4 regions of the Acetobacter sp. JWB genome follow, and region 1 is predicted to be linked to each of the others. Evidence: riboswitches for the same ligand, from Rfam matches in the RefSeq annotation. Region 1 holds a riboswitch; each other region holds the start of a gene.
The links. A riboswitch is a leader RNA that binds a small molecule or an ion and turns the genes downstream of it on or off. The one in region 1 is predicted to bind cobalamin.
Positions count from the first base shown of each region.

Region 2: linked by a shared signal. The riboswitch ahead of DS739_RS12315 (carbohydrate porin) and the one ahead of DS739_RS11060 (DUF1636 domain-containing protein) in region 1 are both predicted to bind cobalamin.
Region 3: linked by a shared signal. The riboswitch ahead of DS739_RS08045 (Rieske 2Fe-2S domain-containing protein) and the one ahead of DS739_RS11060 (DUF1636 domain-containing protein) in region 1 are both predicted to bind cobalamin.
Region 4: linked by a shared signal. The riboswitch ahead of DS739_RS02265 (TonB-dependent siderophore receptor) and the one ahead of DS739_RS11060 (DUF1636 domain-containing protein) in region 1 are both predicted to bind cobalamin.

Region 1 covers NZ_CP030871.1:2,336,680-2,341,655, reverse strand. Annotated here, with positions in the region: gene DS739_RS11070 (FUSC family protein) at 1-946, opposite strand, end outside; gene DS739_RS11065 (MarR family winged helix-turn-helix transcriptional regulator) at 936-1,454, opposite strand; cobalamin riboswitch at 1,609-1,843, shown strand; gene DS739_RS11060 (DUF1636 domain-containing protein) at 2,026-2,454, shown strand; gene cobW (cobalamin biosynthesis protein CobW) at 2,451-3,503, shown strand; gene cobN (cobaltochelatase subunit CobN) at 3,523-4,976, shown strand, end outside.
Region 2 covers NZ_CP030871.1:2,603,710-2,608,685, reverse strand. Annotated here, with positions in the region: gene gabT (4-aminobutyrate--2-oxoglutarate transaminase) at 1-449, opposite strand, end outside; gene DS739_RS12320 (LysR substrate-binding domain-containing protein) at 610-1,557, opposite strand; cobalamin riboswitch at 1,675-1,895, shown strand; gene DS739_RS12315 (carbohydrate porin) at 2,014-3,606, shown strand; gene DS739_RS12310 (CbtB-domain containing protein) at 3,753-3,971, shown strand; gene DS739_RS12305 (CbtA family protein) at 3,995-4,729, shown strand; gene DS739_RS12300 (carbohydrate porin) at 4,916-4,976, opposite strand, start outside.
Region 3 covers NZ_CP030871.1:1,695,875-1,700,850, forward strand. Annotated here, with positions in the region: gene DS739_RS08035 (hypothetical protein) at 1-245, opposite strand, end outside; gene DS739_RS08040 (hypothetical protein) at 272-673, opposite strand; gene DS739_RS08045 (Rieske 2Fe-2S domain-containing protein) at 670-1,764, opposite strand; cobalamin riboswitch at 2,091-2,323, opposite strand; gene DS739_RS14575 (hypothetical protein) at 2,307-2,435, shown strand; gene DS739_RS08050 (DUF1852 domain-containing protein) at 2,681-3,664, shown strand; gene DS739_RS08055 (methionine synthase) at 3,692-4,723, shown strand; gene DS739_RS14170 (hypothetical protein) at 4,743-4,976, opposite strand, start outside.
Region 4 covers NZ_CP030871.1:478,353-483,328, reverse strand. Annotated here, with positions in the region: gene DS739_RS02270 (ABC transporter substrate-binding protein) at 1-828, opposite strand, end outside; gene DS739_RS02265 (TonB-dependent siderophore receptor) at 828-3,002, opposite strand; cobalamin riboswitch at 3,138-3,373, opposite strand; gene DS739_RS02260 (Na+/H+ antiporter) at 3,426-4,976, opposite strand, start outside.

The sequences.
Region 1 (4,976 bases):
ATTGCGCATCTACCAAAGAGAGATTGAGCCAATAAGGATGATAGCTGACAATAAGCCCGGTTAAACGGTTAAGTGCCAAGCGCAGGTTGGAAATACGGGCCTGCATGTCGGGGTCATCTGCTGCGGCAAATTCTATGGCTGGTGTTAATCCTGCCATACCCGCCAGAAGGCGGCTGCGGCTATCATAAAGAGGTTGCGGCAGGCTACGGAATGCTGTGCCTGTGGTTGTAGTATCTGTTATTTCGGAAGGATTGTTTTCTTTTTCCGTATTTTCTTCTGGGTGAGAAGAAATACCTTCCTGTGCATGAAAGTTTTTTGCGTGGAGAATGGTGTCACGAAAGGCGTTGCCCAGTTTTTCCATGACAGCACTGGGTTTACGGGGGCTTGTTACCATAAATACACAAGCCGTTACCACCACGCCGGTTACTACGGCAGAAAGTCGCCCCATTGCAGAAAGAAAAATATTGTCTGGGTCCGCAAAAGCAGGTGCGGCAATAATAACAATTGTATAACCGGTTAATACAGCAGCATAGGCGCGAAAAAAGCGCAGGAATGTGGCGACCATGCAGGCTATTCCGACAAAAACAGAAAGAGCCGCAAAATACAGAACAGGGGACTGTACAAATATAGCCATAATGCCAATGCTGATAACGGCACCAATAACTGTGCCGATAACACGCCATACGCTTTTGGAAACCATAGCCCCTACAGTTGGATTTGCCACAATAAGAACAGTTGTGGCTGCACTGAGGGGAGAGTGAAGCTGGAACATGAACGCCAGAAAAACGGCAATGCCAATGCATAAAAAGACGCGGGCAGAATAGCCTGCGGTAGCCTTAAAGGCATTCCACTGGGCTTCATCAGAAAAAAGGGCAGGTAAGCAGCGGGAGAACACAGCGTTAAAGGAAGATAGTGTGTTACTGCTTTGCTCGGATCTAGCGTTCATGATGTGTTTCCAGCATGCAGGAAAGATCATGAATTAAGCTACGCACTTGGTCTTCCGTGAGGTTCTGGCGGACATTCTGTTCAAGCTGTGCAGAAATAGTGTGAAACAGCACACATCTTTCTTGCCCTGCAGGTGTGAGCACAAGCTTTTTGGCGCGCCGGTCCGGCATATCCTGTTGGCGTGTGATCAGCTTTTGTTTTTCCAGCAAATCCAGAATACGCACCAGTGCAGAACAATCCACGTTCATGGCGGCTGCAAGATCACTTTGCGTGGCTCCATCGGGCATCATCATCAAATAAGCCATCGGGCGCATACTGGCTAATGTCATGCCATGGGGGCGCAAGGCCCTGTCCAGTTGCGTGCGCCAGACTGTGGCTAACCGCATAATACGGAAGGTAAGCGCCATGTCTGAAAAACGCGTTTCATCCAGTGTGGGCAGAACGCGTGGAGAAGTCATGGAATCCTCATTTGTTAGCAAAAGAATATTTGATATATAAAGTATATTCATACGAATATAACATAGCTGTTTTGCGCGTCAATAATGGAAATAAAGCTACAAAGCACAGGAACATTAGCGTGAAGCCTCAATCTTGTTTCGGATGGTAGAGCTTAAAGTTGTGAGGTCATAAAACTGCGGGTTGAAAGCAAAGGCCGCTTATGCGCATTGTGCACCGGCTAATGGTGTCCTTTACGGGATGAAAAGGGAAGAACGGTGCAAGGCCGTCGCTGCCCCCGCAACTGTAAGTTACCCATGGTGTTCCGTAAGGGCTTTCGGGCCTCAACCACTGGTCTGCATGCAGGCTGGGAAGGTAGGGAGCGCCGTTTTATGTTCTGGCCTATAGGCTGGGGTATATGTGGGTACAAGCCAGGAAACCTGCCATTGGTGCCAGTATGCGTAAGCATGTTGGTGGGCCTTAGTTATTATTAAGTTCTGGCGTTGCTGCTGGCGGGGTGCCCGGCAGGCATAGATGTACCATAGGGTATATTTCCTCTGCTTATCTCTGAGGTAGAGGCGCCGGGTGTCTGCACCCCGTCAAGCGGCTGTTCTTTGAGAATGGCGGTTATTTCAGGGATACAGCATGGCCGAAGCTCCCGATTCTTCTCAAAAATCACCTCAGAATCGTCCTGTTTTGCATGTGTGTGTCACGTGTCGGCGCGGTGGGCCTGCTATGGATCAACCGCCGGGTGCCCAGCTATATGCACGTTTACAGGCCTTGGTGCAGGAAGCAGAAGCTACTGGGCAGGAAGCTCCCGTTCTGCTGCGTCAGGTTCAGTGTTTGGCAGCCTGCGATCGCGGATGCACTGCAGCCATTGCTATGCCAGAGCGTTGGACATGGTTATTAGGACATTTGGGGACAGAAAAAGCAGAAGATCTGCTGGCTTATGCCCAACTCTATGCAAAGTCTGCGCGGGGAACAGTCATGCCTTCGCGCCGTCCGGCATCTCTTTCCAATATGGTGTTGGGGCGTGTTCCCGCACAACTTTATGATGAACAGGAGCCTTCATGACAATCGCATCTCGCGTGGCTGTAACCATTATCACTGGTTTTTTAGGGGCAGGTAAAACAACCCTTTTGCGTAATCTGCTTCAGCGTGCTGCAGGGCACCGTATTGCCGTGGTGGTGAACGAATTTGGTTCCCTTGGCATTGATGGGGAAATCCTGCGCGGATGCGGAGTGGAAGGCTGCAAGGAAGATGACATTGTAGAGCTGACCAACGGTTGCTTGTGCTGCACGGTAGCAGATGATTTTCTGCCAACCATGGAAGCTCTGCTAGATCGGGCTGATCCACCGGAACATGTGGTTATTGAAACATCTGGTTTGGCACTGCCTAAACCATTGCTCAAGGCTTTTGGTTGGCCAACAGTGCGTAACCGCATGACAGTTGATGGCGTGATAACGGTAGTAGATGCACCAGCAGTGGCAGCAGGCCGTTTTGCAGATGATCCTGAAGCTATTGCCCAGCAGCGTGCCGCAGATCCTTCCTTGGATCATGACAACCCATTAGCAGAAGTTTTTGAAGATCAGATTAATGCCGCAGATCTTGTGGTGTTAAACAAGACAGATCTGCTGGATGCAGATGCGCTGACACGTGTTGAAGATGAAATCCGCTACACGGCACCACGCCCAGTTCAGATTGTGCGTGCCACAGAAGGCAAGGTGGATCCAGCCATATTGCTTGGGATTGGGGCAGCGGCAGAAGCAGACTTGGCTGCGCGTCCTTCTCATCATGATGCAGAGGATGGCGAACACGAACATGATGACTTTGAAAGTTTTGTCGTGCGCGTGCCTGAGCAGCACAGCGTCGAGCAGTTTTTAACGCTCTTGCAGGATACGGCGCGCCGTTATGATGTACTGCGCATGAAAGGTTTTGCAGCGGTAGCAGGCAAGGCTATGCGTTTGGCTGTGCAGGGGGTGGGGGTGCGTTTCCGGCACGAATTTGATCGTCCTCTTTCCGCTAACGAAAAACGAGAAGGCCGCATTGTCGTGATCGGGCAAAAGGGGCTGGATGCTGCATCCATAGCCAAGGCTCTTGGCGGCACCTTGGTAACGGCCTGATTAAGGATGGAGTAGGCTTATGCATCTTTTGGTGCGGGAAAACCGGACGCTCGATGAACAGGAAATGGCAGAGGATCTTAATCTTCCCTCTGCTGATCTTGTTGTACTTTCTTTTACAGAAAGTGATCTTCTGGCCCTGCGCCATGCAGAAACCTTGCTACGTGCTCAAACTGAAGAAGGCATAGTGCTTCCCACCTTGCAGGTCACAAGCCTGGCAAGATTACGCCATCCTATGTCGATCGATTTGTACATTGAAACCACATTGCAAAAAGCGCGCTGTGTTGTGGTGCGGCTGTTGGGTGGTTTGGATTACTGGCGTTATGGGGCAGAAGAACTGGCGGCATGGAGCCGTGAAACAGGCGTGCCGCTGGCTTTGTTACCCGGTGATACATCACAAAGTTCTGTTTCTGATGTACGGGAACAGGCAGTACATACCGGAGATGATGGACGGCTGGCAGAACTTTCCACTATTTCCGCAGAACATTACGCGCGGTTAAACGGTTTTTTCCAACAAGGAGGGCCGGATAACATCTGCGCAGCATTGGAAGTTATGTCTGCACTGGCAGGGATGCAGGAAGATAAAGGGACACATCCTAAAGCATTGCCTGCATGGGGCGTATATCGTTCTTATCCTTCTACCGTCATGCCAGTTCAGGTGCAGATAAAAGCAGTGATACTTCTTTATCGCGCGCATTTGCTGGTAGGAGACGTGGCAGGGCCGGAATGTTTGGCAGAAGAACTGGCTCAACGTGGCTGTGCTGTAGATATTGTATATGTTACATCTTTGAAAGATCCTAATGTTTCTGATGATGTAAGTTATTATCTACAACGTGTAAAACCTGATGTTGTTCTGGATGCAACGTGTTTTTCTGCACGAAGCCAGAATGGTTTTTCACCATTGGATGTGGCCGATGCGCCTATTTTGCAGCTTCTGCAGCCGGGGTGCACACAGGCTTTGTGGCAAGAAAGCCCACGGGGTCTGGCGCGGGCGGATATGGCCATGCAAGTGGTATTGCCAGAACTGGACGGCACAATTGCAACATTTCCAATTTCTTTCAGAAAAGATGCACAGCCCGGACAGCCTGCATTTAGAGAACCTTATAAACCGGGTATAAAGTTGGTGGCAGGCCGTGCAATTGCATGGGCTAAATTGCGGAAAATGGCGCAGTCAGACAAAAAAATATCTATTATTCTATCTGACTACCCAGGTGCAGGGCTCGAAAAATCTGGGGCCCATATAGCGCATGCTGTGGGGTTAGATGGTTTTGCATCTACATCTTCCATTCTCACGCTCTTGCATAAGGCAGGTTATTATACAGGATCAGAAAATGTTCCTGATGCAAAAGCCCTTGCCGCAGCACTTGTTGGTGGCAGTTCAAAGCCTGTTCTTGATACAGAGCTGTATCGTCAGTTTTTGGCATATTTAGATCCGGATTTTGTAAAATCTGTTTTTGCAGCATGGGGTGATCCCGA
Region 2 (4,976 bases), 270 kb from region 1:
CCCGTAAGCGCAGAAGCTAACAGTGTGCGGCCATGGAAGCCACCGCAGAACGCAATGACACCGTTACGGCCCGTTGCAGCGCGAGCAATTTTTACGGCGTTTTCTGTTGCTTCTCCACCCGTGGTGAAGAAAATGGTTTTGGCATCGCCAGAAAATGGGGCGCGGGCGTTCAGCTTTTCGGCCAGCTCAATATAGGCTTCGTAAGCAGAAACCTGAAAAGCTGTGTGGGTAAAGCGATCTAGCTGCTTTTTAACAGCATCCATCACTTTTGGGTGGCGGTGGCCAACGTTCAGAACGGCAATGCCGCCTGCAAAATCAACATAGCGTTTGCCTTCCACATCCCATAGTTCAGCATTTTCTGCGCGATCTGCAAAAACGGGGGTGGAGGTGGCAACACCGCGTGGCACAGCATGGGTGCGGCGGTTCAGAAGGTCTTTATTCGTGGCCATTAATACGGGCTCCCGGGAACTATGTTGCGGGCAAAGTTATTTCTGTTCCGTAAAATGTTTCACACAGGAGGGGGAGGAGATTTTTTGTTGCCTCTGTGGTGATAAAAGGTCACCGCTCTTTCAGAGCACATATACCGTTCCGCACAATGCTTAGCTGCCATTAGGGCAGAGAGGGGGTGTTCTGTGTTTCCAGTTCCACCTGTTCCAAAAGCCAGTTTCGGAATGTGATGAGGGATTTTTTCTCCCACGTGGCTGTGGACGCGCGCAGAAGATAAGCCCCCAAAGCCACTTCTCGCAGTGGGGTTTGCGTTGGTTGCACCCGCACCAGATGGCCTGTTTCAAGATCATTCCCCAGCAGGAAAATATTGCCCAAAGCAATTCCTTCTCCCGCGCGGGCAGCAGCCAGTGTGATGTGGGCCTGCCAAAGGCGCGTTGCGGCAGGCAGTTTTGTGCAGGCAACATTCTGCGCATGAAACCAAAGTTTCCATTCGGCTTCATCTTCTTCTTGCAACAAGGGTGCGCGGAGTAAATCTGCTGTTGTGCGAGGCTGTCCTCCCAGTTCTGTCAGGCAGAGGGGGGCAGCTACCGGAAAAACATCAGGCCGGGCAATAATCATGCTGCGTGTGTTGCGGGGTTCTGCTAACGGCGCATCATCTCGCACATAGCCGATATGAGCATGATTATCTGTTTCCACGCCGGTAACATGGAACGCCGTGTTGGCATCTACCGGGCGTAGCATAATTTCTAGTTGAGGATGTGCGCGCCGAAAAGTGGAAAGCCGTGGTAGCAGCCAATGGTAAGCAAAACCATGCGCACAGGTAATGGTAAGGGGCGGCGTATGGTTGCGAATATCTGCCGTAGCTGTGGCCAGTTCTTCTAATAGTGGGGTTATGCGGGAATAATAGGTGTGGCCTGCTAATGTAAGGGTGCCTGTTTCCTTATCCCGCAAAGGGGTGCCCAGAATATTTTCCAGATCTCGAATATGGCGGCTGATGGCTGCGTGATCCACACGCAGCTCTGCTGCGGCGCGTCTAATTCCGCCTGTGCGTGCAAACGCCGTAAAGGCGTTGAGCATGGCAAGAGGTGGAATGCGGTATCGTTGGTCCATAAGCCGCCAGTCAGGGGTAAAGTGTGGAGGAACTGGTGGGTTAAAATGCGGCTGCTGGCAAGAGTTATCCATGCAATTCAGGCAAAGATTGAAATGTGAGGCAAAAATAAGGTAAGGGTTGCGCCATCTTGCAACGGTCCCGCGCAAGCGGGTTTGAAAGGGAATGCCGGAGGTTCTGTATCAGAACCAAGTCGGCAACTGCCCTCGCAACTGTAGGCGGAGAGCATATTACTCCTTGGTCGCTTTAAAGTGGCAGCCACTGATGGTAGCATCGGGAAGGCTGAGTAACGTGCGATGACCCGCAAGTCAGGAGACCTGCCGTTGTTGTCTTGTTTAACCGCCGGGCGAGGGAATCGGAGGTGGATAGTGTACTATGCTTACTCCTCTGCCTTTGGCAGGTTTTTCCGTTAATTCTTCCTGTTGTTTTGCCTTCACGCTGCACGGTGAAGCGTAACAATGCCTATCTTTACAAACAGAACTTGGAAGAAATTTCCGTATTCTCTGCATTGCTTGCTTCTGGCCGGAGGTGTGTTGGGCAACTTGCCTGCCTTAGCGCATGGTGAGGAGACGCAGATTGAGCAGGATCGTCGTCGGTTAGGCAATTCTGGGCCTTTGATTGAACAGATTGACCCGGCCACGGTGCGGGATTCCCAACGCGCATCCGAAGATGCGGCTGCCGAGAAAAAGGGCGATGACACACCCGACATGAGCGACCACCTGCTGGGCAACATGTGGGGCGCGCGAGACTGGATGGCCAAACACGGTATCAGCTTTGACATTCAGGAAATAGATGAGCTGTGGGGCAACGCCACGGGGGGCTCGGCCTCGGGGGCTGATGGCGCCAGTGGATCAGGCACCGGCCCTGCCTATGATGGGGTAACCATGCCTACCCTGACAGTGGATCTGGAAAAGCTGATCGGCCTGAAGGGCGGCACGTTCAATGTCAGCGCCCTTCAGTTGCGTGGACGCTCTATCTCGCAGGATCATCTGGCCAACTTCAACCCCGTCAGCGGGTTTGAGGCCGATCGTTCCACCCGTCTGTTCGAGCTGTGGTACCAACAGTCTTTTCTGGATGGCAAGCTGGACGTCAAGATCGGGCAGCAGGATCTGGATACCGAGTTCCTGATCAGTGATTACGGGGCGTTGTATCTGAACTCCAACTTCGGCTGGCCCATGGCGCCATCGGTCAACCTGTATGCGGGTGGGCCATCCTGGCCGCTCTCTTCCCCCGCCATCCGTATCCGTTACCGTCCAACAGATAAGTTCACCTTCATGTTTGCCGCAGCGGATGATAACCCGCCGGGCAACCGCAACAACTCCTTTGGTATTCAAAACGGGGGCAACAGCGCAGACCCCACCAACCAGAATACCCATGATGAGGATGGCGCCAACTTCAACATGGGCACTGGCGCCCTGCTGATTACCGAACTGCAATATGCCCTCAACCCCCAGCCTGATGACATGTCACATGTCACCAAGGATCCCGGCCTGCCAGGTATCTACAAATTGGGTGGGTATTACGATACCGCCAAGTTCCCTGATTATCGTTACAACAATCAGGGCAAGCCACTGGGGAGTGCGGCTGACACCACGGGCATTCCGCGGTGGGATCGGGGCAACTGGATGGTCTATGGCATTATTGACCAGATGATCTGGCGGCCCTCGCTCCAGTCTCCGCAGTCTGTGGGTGTCTTTGCACGCGCCACGGGTAATGGTGGGGATCGGAACATGATCAGCTTTGCCATTGATGCGGGTATCAACCTCAAGGCTCCGTTCAAGGGGCGTGACAATGATACGGTGGGTCTGGGCTGGGGCATTGGCCGGGCTTCTTCTGGCCAGCGGCGGTATGACCGTAACTCTGGTGCGCCTGTGCAGGGTAATGAAAACCATCTGGAACTCACCTATCAGGCGCAGGTCACGCCTTGGTGGGTCATGCAGCCAGACTTCCAGTATGTCTGGCACCCCTCTGGCGGTGTAACAGACTGGACAGGTAACCGCCTCGTCGGGAACGAAGCCATCTTCGGGCTCCACTCCAATATCACTTTCTAGGGGCGGGGGAGCAGCAGGCGTGTTCGGAATGCCCTTGCTGTTAGGCTTTGTCATTCTATGATGAGGGCCGACCAAACCATGACGTTCTGTTTCAAACTCTTTTGTGCCTGCTACGGTGGGCTCTGTTAAATAAAGGATACAACATCATGAACACATCTGTTCATACAGCTATGCCGGTTGCGGCAGCGGGCCAGAGCATTCCGGTTCGCGCCATTCTGCCTTGGGCTGTTTTCGGTCTGATTGTTTCTGCACTGCTGATCTACTTTGTGGGTGCAGAGCAGGGCGCTACTTCCCTAATTTCCGGGCATGCCGTGCATGAATTTGTGCATGATGGCCGCCACCTGCTTGGTTTCCCCTGCCACTAAGGCACTAAAAGAAAGTTTTACTCATGGTTGGTCGTCTTTTAGCCCGCGGCATGGTCGCGGGCATTCTGGCTGCATTGCTTTCTTTTGTATTTGCAAAATTTTTTGGTGAACCGCAGGTTGCTTTAGCTATTGCGTTTGAAGCTGCGCAGGATGCTGCCGCAGGTGCGGCGCCAGAACCTGAACTGGTAAGCCGTAGCGTGCAGGCATCTTGGGGGCTGCTTACTGCTGTACTCATGTATGGCGCAGCATATGGCGGTATTTTTGCTATTGTTTTCGCATTTGCGTACCAACGCCTTGCAGCATTAAGCCCACGCAGCATGGCTTTGTTGCTTGCCAGTGTTGGGTTTTTAACGTTTGTGTTGATACCAGATTTGAAATATCCGCCGAACCCACCCGCAGTTGGTCAGGAAGAAACCATTGGCCTGCGGACGGAAATGTATTTTGCAATGGTTGGCCTTTCCATTGCAATTTCCATGATTTCTCTGTTGGTAGGGCGGGCGCTTTCTAATGTTATAGGGTATTGGAACGCTGTGGTATGTAGTATTGTTCTTGGGCTTGCGCTTGTTGCCGCAGTGCAGTTTGGCCTGCCAGACATCAATGAAGTGCCAGATAATTTTCCCGCTATTGTGCTGTGGCGTTTTCGGGAAGCATCCATAGGGATGCAGATTGTTTTGTGGTCAGTTCTGGGGCTGGTTTTTGGTGCTCTGGCAGAAAAATGTCTGCCATCGTCCAATAGTGCAGTGCGCAAGACTGCTTGATTTTTTAGTGATCGGTGTGAATGGGTTTTGTGGGAAATAAAATTTTTCCACAAAACCTAATAAGGCAAACGATTTTTCTAAATATTCTCTGTGCATAATGCACATTAAAAAAGCATTTCCTGATGTTGTATTGTTCTGCGCCGTGATAACATTAACATACAGGAAATGCTTTTTTATTTATTGTCTTTAGAAAGTGATATTGGAGTGGAGCCCGAAGATAGCTTCGTTCCCGACGAGGCGGTTGCCT
Region 3 (4,976 bases), 640 kb from region 1:
ATGCTTCGTCCTCGACTGGTAAGACGAGCAGCAGCACTGCCCCAGCGTACGGAAAATCCGGCCGCGACATATCCCATCAATATCAATGATCCGCGAATGGCACCGCGATCCGCTATGGGGATGCCATACTCGCCGCTTATCGGTAGAGAGAGAATAAAACGGCACTGTTCTTTTGTGAGATCTTTTGCCGCCAGATAGGGCCTGCCTGCCCCATTCTGGGTGGGGAAATCTATGACATTACTCATGATCTGTCTCTTCAGGTTCACACTGTTCAAGAAATCATAAATTCAACTTGCACACGACAATACAGATCCATCGCAGCTTTCTGTGCACCAATCAGATTCTGAACCGCTATATAGGTTTGCACGTAACTTGCTTCCGGCACGTGCGCTGGCCTGTCAGTCAGCGCCATCGCCATTTCTATCGCTGTATCGAGAAGCGGCCTGAAATGTGCTTCCAGATAGTCACCACGCATCTGATGGTCTGTTGGTAGATTGGAAACAGTCATCTGGAAAAGATCATAGCCATTCTGCTGCAATTGTTCTTCTTCAGGTAAAGCAGCATCTGTTCCCAGCAAGGAAATTATACAGGTTCGATCAGGCGCCAGAAGAATGATCTTTTCCAGCAAAGGATGAAAAGCATGGGAAGGTGGCGCGATAAAAGGCAATCTCATGGGGCCGCCTTTTCTACACTCTCTGGCGCCTGACCACATCGCCTGAGCAGATCACGAAGTTGATTGATAACCGGGAAGACTTCCCGATTGTGATCTCCACCGAGGTCTTTCCATGCAGCCTGTTCCAGCTCGACAATCTCGCGATCTTCAAAGAAGACGCGCTCCGTGAATGCGACCAGTATTGGCCAGGCAATATCCAGTAAAAAAGGCACTTTCAGTCGTTTGATCGACAACAAACCGAAAACACGGTTGGTCAGCTCCTCACGATCCTGCGGCACATAAGAGATCCATAACTCCATCACGGGTTCCTCACTCCCTTGCGTTTCAATACGCAGGATCTGGTAAGGATATTGTGTCCTGATGGTCATGACATCCCGGTAGGCAAAATCCCGACCATCACGGCGTCTCTGGCCGTAGATCAGCGCCTCGCTCAAAGGCTGTTTGCCGCCGGTTCGTGCAAAGGTGTAGCGGGCCTCCACAAAATCCTCTCCGTGATCCATTCCGAGGAACCGAGGCTTCATTTTCCCGACCAACCGACTGTGCAAAACCTGATGATTCATATCCATCAGGTTTTCATGCATGAAACTGTAATGACAGTTCACCACCTGCCCGAAGCGCCGCGTGCGATAGCGCCTGTCTCTCACCCTTGGAAAATCAGGAAGCGCGGTCGTCGCCGCAAGAGACTGGTCTCCCATGAAAACAAAAATGAGCCCATCTTTTTCGCGGCAGGCCCAACTTTTGAGACGCAGACATTGCGCTTCGGCTGAAACATTCGGCGAAACACATTGGCCGTGCCGGTTATATCTCAGACCATGAGCAACGCAGCTTATCAGGTCACCATGGACGTTTCCTTTGCCAAGCAGAACCTGCCGATGGGCGCACAGGCCATCCAGAGCATAAGGAATGCCGCTTTTGGGGCGCACGACGACGATATGCTGTCCTGCAAACCGGACATCGATTGCCTTTTCCCGTCCCAATTCACGGGACCATGCGACAGGATACCAAAAGTTCGGATTGGTTCTGACACGTCTTAAATCAATCTGTACCACGCACGCTGAATGATCTGAAATTTGGTGAAGTTCGTTTTCCATTGCCTCGGCTTTTCAACTGGCTCAGCGCAAAGGAAACAATACAATCCCTCGTCATGGAGCATCGTGTCGTCTCTCACATTTTGTCTGAGCAAGTGTACCCGTTATCAATTATCGGACAGAATGCATGATTGTCCGGTGACTGACTCTGAAGTGTCTAACGAACTAATGCTGTTTGCAGCACAAAAGCATCATTTGTATATCGGCCAGAAATGATGGGGTAAGCCCCCCTGACCTGAAAAGAGTCCATCGCCTGATTCATCAGGAGTGACCGAGGCATGAGGCAGACAGGCATATATTCTCTCCTTCCTTCGGTCATCCCGCCCGACGGTTGGTGGCTGAGCAATGGCAGGTCTCCTGGCTCACGGATCATGGCCAACTGGTTCCAACCTTCCCGTTCCTATGAGAACAGTGGTCCACGTTCAAAGTGAACGAACCAGCGGCATACCGCCTACAGTTGCGGGAGCAGCCTCCGACTTTGCTTCCGGCCGATTGTCTGACCAGAACATAACGGAGTTCCCTATTAACCCGCTCGCGCGGGACCATTGAAGCGTTTGCTCCTGCACCATGCCGCCAAACGCATCCCACGTGCAAGCTGGAACATTCTGGAGCTGCGAAAGGCAGATATCAGTTTTTCGCATGTAGACCGAGACCGGATTGAGCTGATGCCCTGAAAACAAACATTACGCCAATCAGTTTCTGACTGCGTCTTTTCCTGAGGCAATGCAGCCACATTAGTCCATGAACAATATTGATGTATTGATGAAATCAAATCATTTCTGCTCACGGGTTCGTTCAGGCATAAAGCTACCATGACGATGACCACCACCGCCTAAAAAACTCAGAAGACAAACTTGGGGACGCCATGCCCCCGTGCCCGCATTCTGGTTTGCGGTGGAAATAGGAATGCAGAACAACAATGATTCAGGATTCGACATTCAGTATCCATCGGCTTCGTTTCGATGAAAACTATCATCCTTCCGACAGAACCCGCCTTACAACCAATTTTGCCAATCTGGCGAGAGGGAAAAGCCGTCAGGAAAACCTGCGCAATGTCCTGCGGATGATAGACAACCGGTTCAATGATCTGGCGCATTGGGATAATGCCAACAGAGATCGTTACACTCTTGAACTTGAAATCGTTTCTGTGGAGATGGATCTCGCCTTTGCAGGCAAAAGCGGTAGCTTTCCTCTGATCGAAGTCCTCTACACAACAATTGTTGATAAAAACGCCGACAAACGGATAGAGGGCCTCGCCGGAAACAGTTTTTCCTCGTACGTGCGGGATTACGACTTCAGCGTGTTGTTACCGGCTTACAATAAAGAAAAAGCCAAATTCAGTGTTCCCCATAATTATGGAGACCTACATGGAAATCTCTTTAAAAGCGTTATGAACTCGTCTGCTTACAAGCAGAATTTTAAAAAATTACCGGTTATCTGCCTCAGTGTCTCGACCAATCGCACCTATCATCGAACGGAAAATCAGCATCCTGTTCTCGGCGTTGAGTATGAACAGCGTGAATTTTCTCTGACAGACCAGTATTTTAAAAAAATGGGAATGCAAGTTCGTTATTTCATGCCGCGCAATAGTGCTGCGCCACTGGCCTTCTATTTTTTTGGTGATCTGCTGTCTGACTACTCTGCTCTTGAACTGATCAGCACCATAAGCGTGATGGAATCTTTTCAGAAAATTTACCGTCCTGAAATTTACAATGCCAATTCTGCCGCGGCTGACTGTTATCAACCGAGCCTAAAACATCAGGACTATTCCAACACCCGCATTGTCTACGATCGGGAGGAACGTACACAACTGGCGATCTCACAGGGACACTATACGGACGAGCATTTCATCAAGCCATATCACGACATTCTCGAAAAATGGTCTGCCGGTTACGTCGCCTGATCCATCAGAAATACAAGGTTACCTCTCATGAAAACACTCCTCCCCACCTCAACGGCTGGCAGCCTGCCGAAACCCTCATGGCTCGCACAGCCTGAGACACTCTGGTCCCCCTGGAAATTGCAGGGGGAAGAGCTGGTCGAAGGTAAGCAGGATGCGCTTCGCCTGACGCTGGACGATCAGAACCGTGCTGGCATTGATATCGTCAGTGACGGCGAGCAGACGCGTCAGCATTTCGTCACGACCTTTATTGAGCATCTCAGTGGTGTCGATTTCGAGAACCGTCAGACAGTCAAAATTCGCAACCGCTACGATGCGAGCGTACCATCCGTTGTCGGCGCCGTAGCGCGTGAAAAACCGGTTTTTGTCGAGGATGCAAAGTTTTTACGCACCCTGACAAAGAAACCTATCAAATGGGCGCTCCCCGGCCCCATGACGATGATCGACACGCTCTATGATGGCCACTACAAAAGCCGTGAAAAACTCGCCTGGGAATTTGCCAAAATTCTCAATCAGGAAGCAAAAGAACTGGAAGCGGCTGGTGTCAACATCATCCAGTTCGATGAACCCGCCTTCAATGTTTTCTTTGATGAGGTCAATGACTGGGGCATTGCCACATTAGAGAAAGCTATTGAAGGGCTGAAGTGCGAGACAGCAGTTCATATCTGTTATGGTTACGGCATCAAAGCCAATATCGATTGGAAAAATGCTCTTGGGGAAGAGTGGCGTCAGTATGAAGAAATCTTTCCCAAACTGCAAAAATCCAATATCGATCTGATTTCATTGGAATGTCAGAACTCCCGCGTTCCAATGGATCTGATCGAACTCATTCGTGGAAAAAAGGTCATGGTTGGCGCCATTGACGTGGCCACCAAAACCATTGAGACGCCTGAAAAAGTCGCCGATATTCTGCGAAAAGCACTTCAGTTTGTTGATGCTGACAAGCTTTACCCCTGCACCAATTGCGGTATGGCACCGTTACCGCGTGATGTAGCGCGTGGAAAACTGGATGCTCTGGGCGCAGGTGCGGAAATTGTTCGAAAAGAACTTTCGGCCGGCTAGGTAGCTCTGCGGGTTTCTATCATGGACGGCAGGACACAGGTCTTGCCCTCCATGATGCCAGAATTTCCGGAGACATCAGCAGTCTCACCACGTCTTCCGCGCTGTATAAAGCCAGCGAGAAACGCCCTCGATCCTTTATCATTTTCGTTCCAATCGGCCGAAGCTTGCCGTCACGCGTCCATCTGATACGTTCCCGACTGGAAACTCCCAAAGCATCCTGAAGAGTGGCTGGTGTGAAAGGGCGTGTGCAGAT
Region 4 (4,976 bases), 930 kb from region 1:
CGCGTGACGTAATGAGGCAACGGCATCCAGCGTTTGTGGCAACCCACACAGCCAAAGGCGCGCTGGCACATCCACAACATGTGGCGGCGCAAACATGGCCAGCATAACCGGGTTGGCCAGCATGGCCTGTGCAAGAGAATGGCCGGGGCCGGAGGGATCGCGCACCAGTAAATCTGGGTGATAAGCCAACAGCACTTCCAGCGGTACGCGCCCGCCCAAAGGTGGCGTGCCTGCCGTGGTGGCAAAGTTACGCAAACCGGCATGAGCCAGCACATCATCGGGCAAACTATGGGCGTGCACCACAAAGCCATTGGCCTCATACACCACGGCTATGGGGTCTGATAGTTGGCGGGTGGTAGCAAGTTCCGCCAACCGGGCTTGAAATGCCGCTACAAGCTGCCGTCCGCGTTCGGGGTGCCCCACCGCATTGGCAACTTGCATGATCTGGTCTGGAATATCCGCCAAGGAGGATGCGGGGGAAAGCGTAAGCACTTTGGCCCCTACCTCCTTTGCAGCCCGCACAGCCAAGCGGGCTGTAAAGCGGCCTGCCAGCACCACATCTGGTTTGGCGGCCAACACTGTTTCCGCCGTGGATTGCAACACCGGCACGTCCTGCGCCTGCTGGCACAACACAGATTCCGTGCAATCCCGCGCCAAAGTGGAAAGACCTATAATATCCTTGTGGTCTGCCAACATAAGGGCAAGCTGATCTGTGCACAGGTTAAGCGATGCCACACGCTCTGCCCGTGCTGCCCCCGGCGCAGGCACCGCAAGGGCTGCACCCAGTACACACATACCCACCCGGCGGAGGATTACGGAAAGCTGCATCAGTAATTCAGCGTAAAGCCGCCATAGCCTGCGCGGCCGGGCTGAAGGTAGCCTATGGGGCTTTCATACTGGCGGTTCAGCAGGTTATCTGCCCGCGCAAACACTGTTACATAGCGGTTGATTTTATAACTGGCCGCCAGATCTATGGTGAAATATCCGTGATCTTTACCGCATGTGCTGCAATACTGGTACGTATCGGAAATAACAGGCACATCACGCGCGCCGCTGACATACAGAATATTGCCCGAAAGCGAGAGCCCATCCACCGGCTGCCATGTGGTGTTGAAATTGAACTTGTGCTGCGGGCGGCGTTGGAGTTCTTGCCCGGTAGAGGCATCTCGCGCGTGGGTCCATGTATAGTTCAGGTTGAAATCCAGCGTATCCAGCGCTTTCCAATCCAGATACGCTTCCACGCCATACATGCGGGCACGGGCGACGTTATTGTAGGAATAGGTGGAGTAATAATTTTCGTAAGAACTTACGGACTGGATAAGGTTGCGCACGTGGTTTTCATACCATGTGGCCCCAAAATGCAATTTGTCATGCGCCAAGGTTTGTTCTACGCCCACATCATACCCTATCAGGCGCTCGGCCCGCAGGTTGGGGTTCCCCTTTTCTGCATAGCTGGTGGAAATCTGGTTGGCAAAAAGCTGATACAATGAAGGGCCATGAAAGCCACTGCCTGCACTGGCCTTGATAACCGTGCCGCTGTGCGGAATATGAATGGCCGGAGCCACGCGCCACGTCACATAATTGCCGTAGCGGGAATTGGCGTCATACCGGATATTGGCCGCACCATATAAAATCTTGTTCCAGTTACCCTGATACTGCCCATACCCTGCCGTGGTATCCATGCCCGCACTGGTGCTGAACGGCGTGGAAGATGGCGCGCTATTTCCTTGGTTGGAATTAAACGTGTCATGAAAATGCTCTGCCCCCACAAGCAGAGATCCGTATTTATCCAGATTGACGGTGCCGTGCCAGTCTATCTTGATACGGCTGGTGCGGTAATATGTGGGATCATACTGCAAGGCATCGCCTTCCAGCGTGGTGCCGGTTTCTGTCCAGCTTCTGCGGCCTGTCATATACCCCAGACCAATGACCTGATCGAACCTGCCACCAAATGAGGACAAATGCGCCGTGCCCCGCACAATGGCCTGATTTTGCGTGGTATGTTCACGCTCGCTGCTGACATCACCGTAATATCCCAAGCGGCTGTAATATTCATCTTCCATATTATAGCTGCTGTAGGTGTGCAGATTGCTCTGGATCAGCCGGGCCGTTAGCCCCAGATCAAAATTATGCGTCACATCATAGCCAAGGCGAATATTGGCGGAGCGGTTATCGTTTCTATCCCCCCGGTGGCGCTGCTCCTTATCTGCGCCAAAATAGCGCCCGATATAACGCGGGATTTCATGAAAGCCATCCTGCCGGTAATGAGAAAGCTCTACATTGTAATGGAACTTTCCCTTACTGCCGCGCGCGCCCATAACCTGATTAAACGTGCCGTAAGATCCACCTTCTACCCGCACAAAAGGGGTGAACCTGCCCTGCCCTTGCGCGGTGGTTATATCAATCACCCCGGCCATGGCATCCGCCCCGTACAGGCCACTTTGCGGCCCGCGCAAAATTTCTATGCGGCCCATGCCATCGGTTACAAACTGCGCGGCATCAAACGCACCAGAAGTGGAGCTGCCATCGTTAATATCCATGCCATCCAGCCGCACTTTTACCTCGTTGGCATTGTTGCCACGCATAAAAATAGAGGTGGTGCCCCCAAAACCGCCCGAACGCACCACATTCAGCCCCGGTTGGCGGGCCAGAATATCTGTTAACGTGCGGCGCTGCTGGGTGAGTATCTGCTTTTCTGTCACGATCGTCATGGCCGTGCCAATTTCATCTGCCCGCATGGGCCGCCGTGCGGCACTAACCGTAATGTAATCCGGGTACGCCTGTGCGCTGCGCGCTTGCACAGCTTGCGTGCCCTCCACCCCGGCCAAAACAGGCGCATTTTGTGGCGCCGGAACGGTGGTAGCTGGTGTTGCTGCCGCCTTGGTGGCAACAGTATTTTTGCCCGTTGATGTGGCGGGGGTTGGGGCATCTGCCGCCCAAACGGCGGTGGTTTCTACCAGCAGCAAAGATGAGCCGGTAAGCAAAAGGGTTTTAAGGCGCATGGCTTTAGGCAATCTCGCGGTTTAACAGCGTTGCCACGAGACCTGGCCCGGCTTTTTCCACCACAGGGGCACAAACCACCCCATAGGCTGACCGCTAGCCCAACCTGCCAGCACACCCCGGCTGACATGCCCCGTCTGCAACTGTGTGCTGATGGCAGGTCTCCTGGCTTGCGGTTTTTTCGGTTGTGGCACCCCTTCCCGGAAAGGTTTGTTCCAGTGGGCCAGCGCGTAAGGCGCTGTGCGTGCACATCCATGCCGCTTACAGTTGCGGGGACAGCCCGGGAATATCGCAAAACCATTGCAGGCAACGGCGCGGGCACCCGGTTCCCTTTTCATTCCCCTAAGGGGAAACCATCATGCGGTGTGGTTTACAGGCTGGAGGTGGCTTGTCAACAAAAGCACGCCACGTTTGGCAGGCGGGCTTTAGGCCTCCCGCGGGAGGCGCTGAGACTGCGAGCGGATCACCTGCTCCTCATAATCCAGTTCCTGCTGGAGCTTCCATTCTGTTTGGTCATTGATCTCTCTGCGCGATGTCATATCTCGCATGGCCTGCCGTTCTGCCCGCAGCAATTGCAGGCGCAGGGCCAGATCCATACGCGCATGGCGCAATGCCCGGTTACGATCCAGCGGCGTAATGCGCGGCGTTTCATCCTCCTCTTCCAACCGGCTGTGATACAGTTGGTAGAGGCGGTCTATCACCTCCTGACGCAGGGCTTCATCTGCGGCACCTTGCCCCTCCGGCTTAGCCAGTGCTGTGCCCTTTGGGTTGGGCGCAGGCGGCTGCGTGCGCGCTTTTGTAAGCACTGCAAGGGCTGCGCGTATCAGTTTTTGGCGGGCCATGTTTTCTTCCTGCGCATTCTTATCCACCGTTTCGTGCGGTAAAAAACGCAGGCACAGAGGAATGAACACACTGGCCGCCAGCAGGGAAAGCACAATTACACCTGTAGCCGCCACCACCACGGCATCGCGCATGGGAAAGGCATCTGTGCCATCCGCTCCTTCTGGCAGAGAGAGCACAGCCGCCAGCGTAACGGCCCCGCGCACCCCGGCAAATGTCAGCAACAAGCTGCCTGCAAAGCCCGTGGGTTCAAACGGCAGGCTGCCAATACGCGCCACCACCCAACGGCCAAAAACGGATGTCCATACGCCTGCAAACCGCATGGCCAGCATAATGGCGTATATTTGCACCACAAACAGGCTAACCTGCCACAAAGCCACATCGTATTTATGGCCCAACGCCACGCCATGTTGCAGCAATTCTGGCAACTGCAAGCCCAGAAACAAAAAGATAAGCGCGTTAAAAACGTAGCTGACAATGTTCCATACGGTTGTGGCCTGTAGGCGGGTAAAGGTGGCGGTATCCTCTATCATACCGGAAAGTTTAAGCACCATGCAGCCTGCCACGGCGGCCAGAATGCCCGAACATTCCACCGCTTCCGCCGCTGCGTACATTAAAAATGGCAAGAGCAGCACAAAGATGATTTGGGATTGCGAATCATCATACCCACGACGCACCAGCACGCGGTTAAGCTTAACAGTCAGCCATGCCACCGCAGCGCCCACCAGCAAGCCGCCCAGCGCCACCATTAAAAACGTGCCAAAAGCCTGCCTGTAAGAGAACTCCCCCGTAAGGGCATCGGCCATGGCAAAGCGAAAGCACACAAGGCCGGAGGCATCGTTAAACAGGGCCTCACCAGATAAAATCTGCAACAACCGATTGGGAACTTTGCGCCCTTCAATAAGGCTGGAAACAGCTACCGTATCTGTGGGGGAAAGCGCTGCCGCCAGCGTAAAACAGATGGGCAAGCCCAGTTCTGGCACAATCCAATGAATAGCATAGCCACATACCAGCGTGCTGATAACCACAAGCCCAAAGGCCAAAAAGAGAATGGGGCCGCGCAGTTCTGAAAACTCACGCAATGGCATGCGGAATGAATCTGCAAACAGCAAAGGCGGCAGAAATACAAACATGAA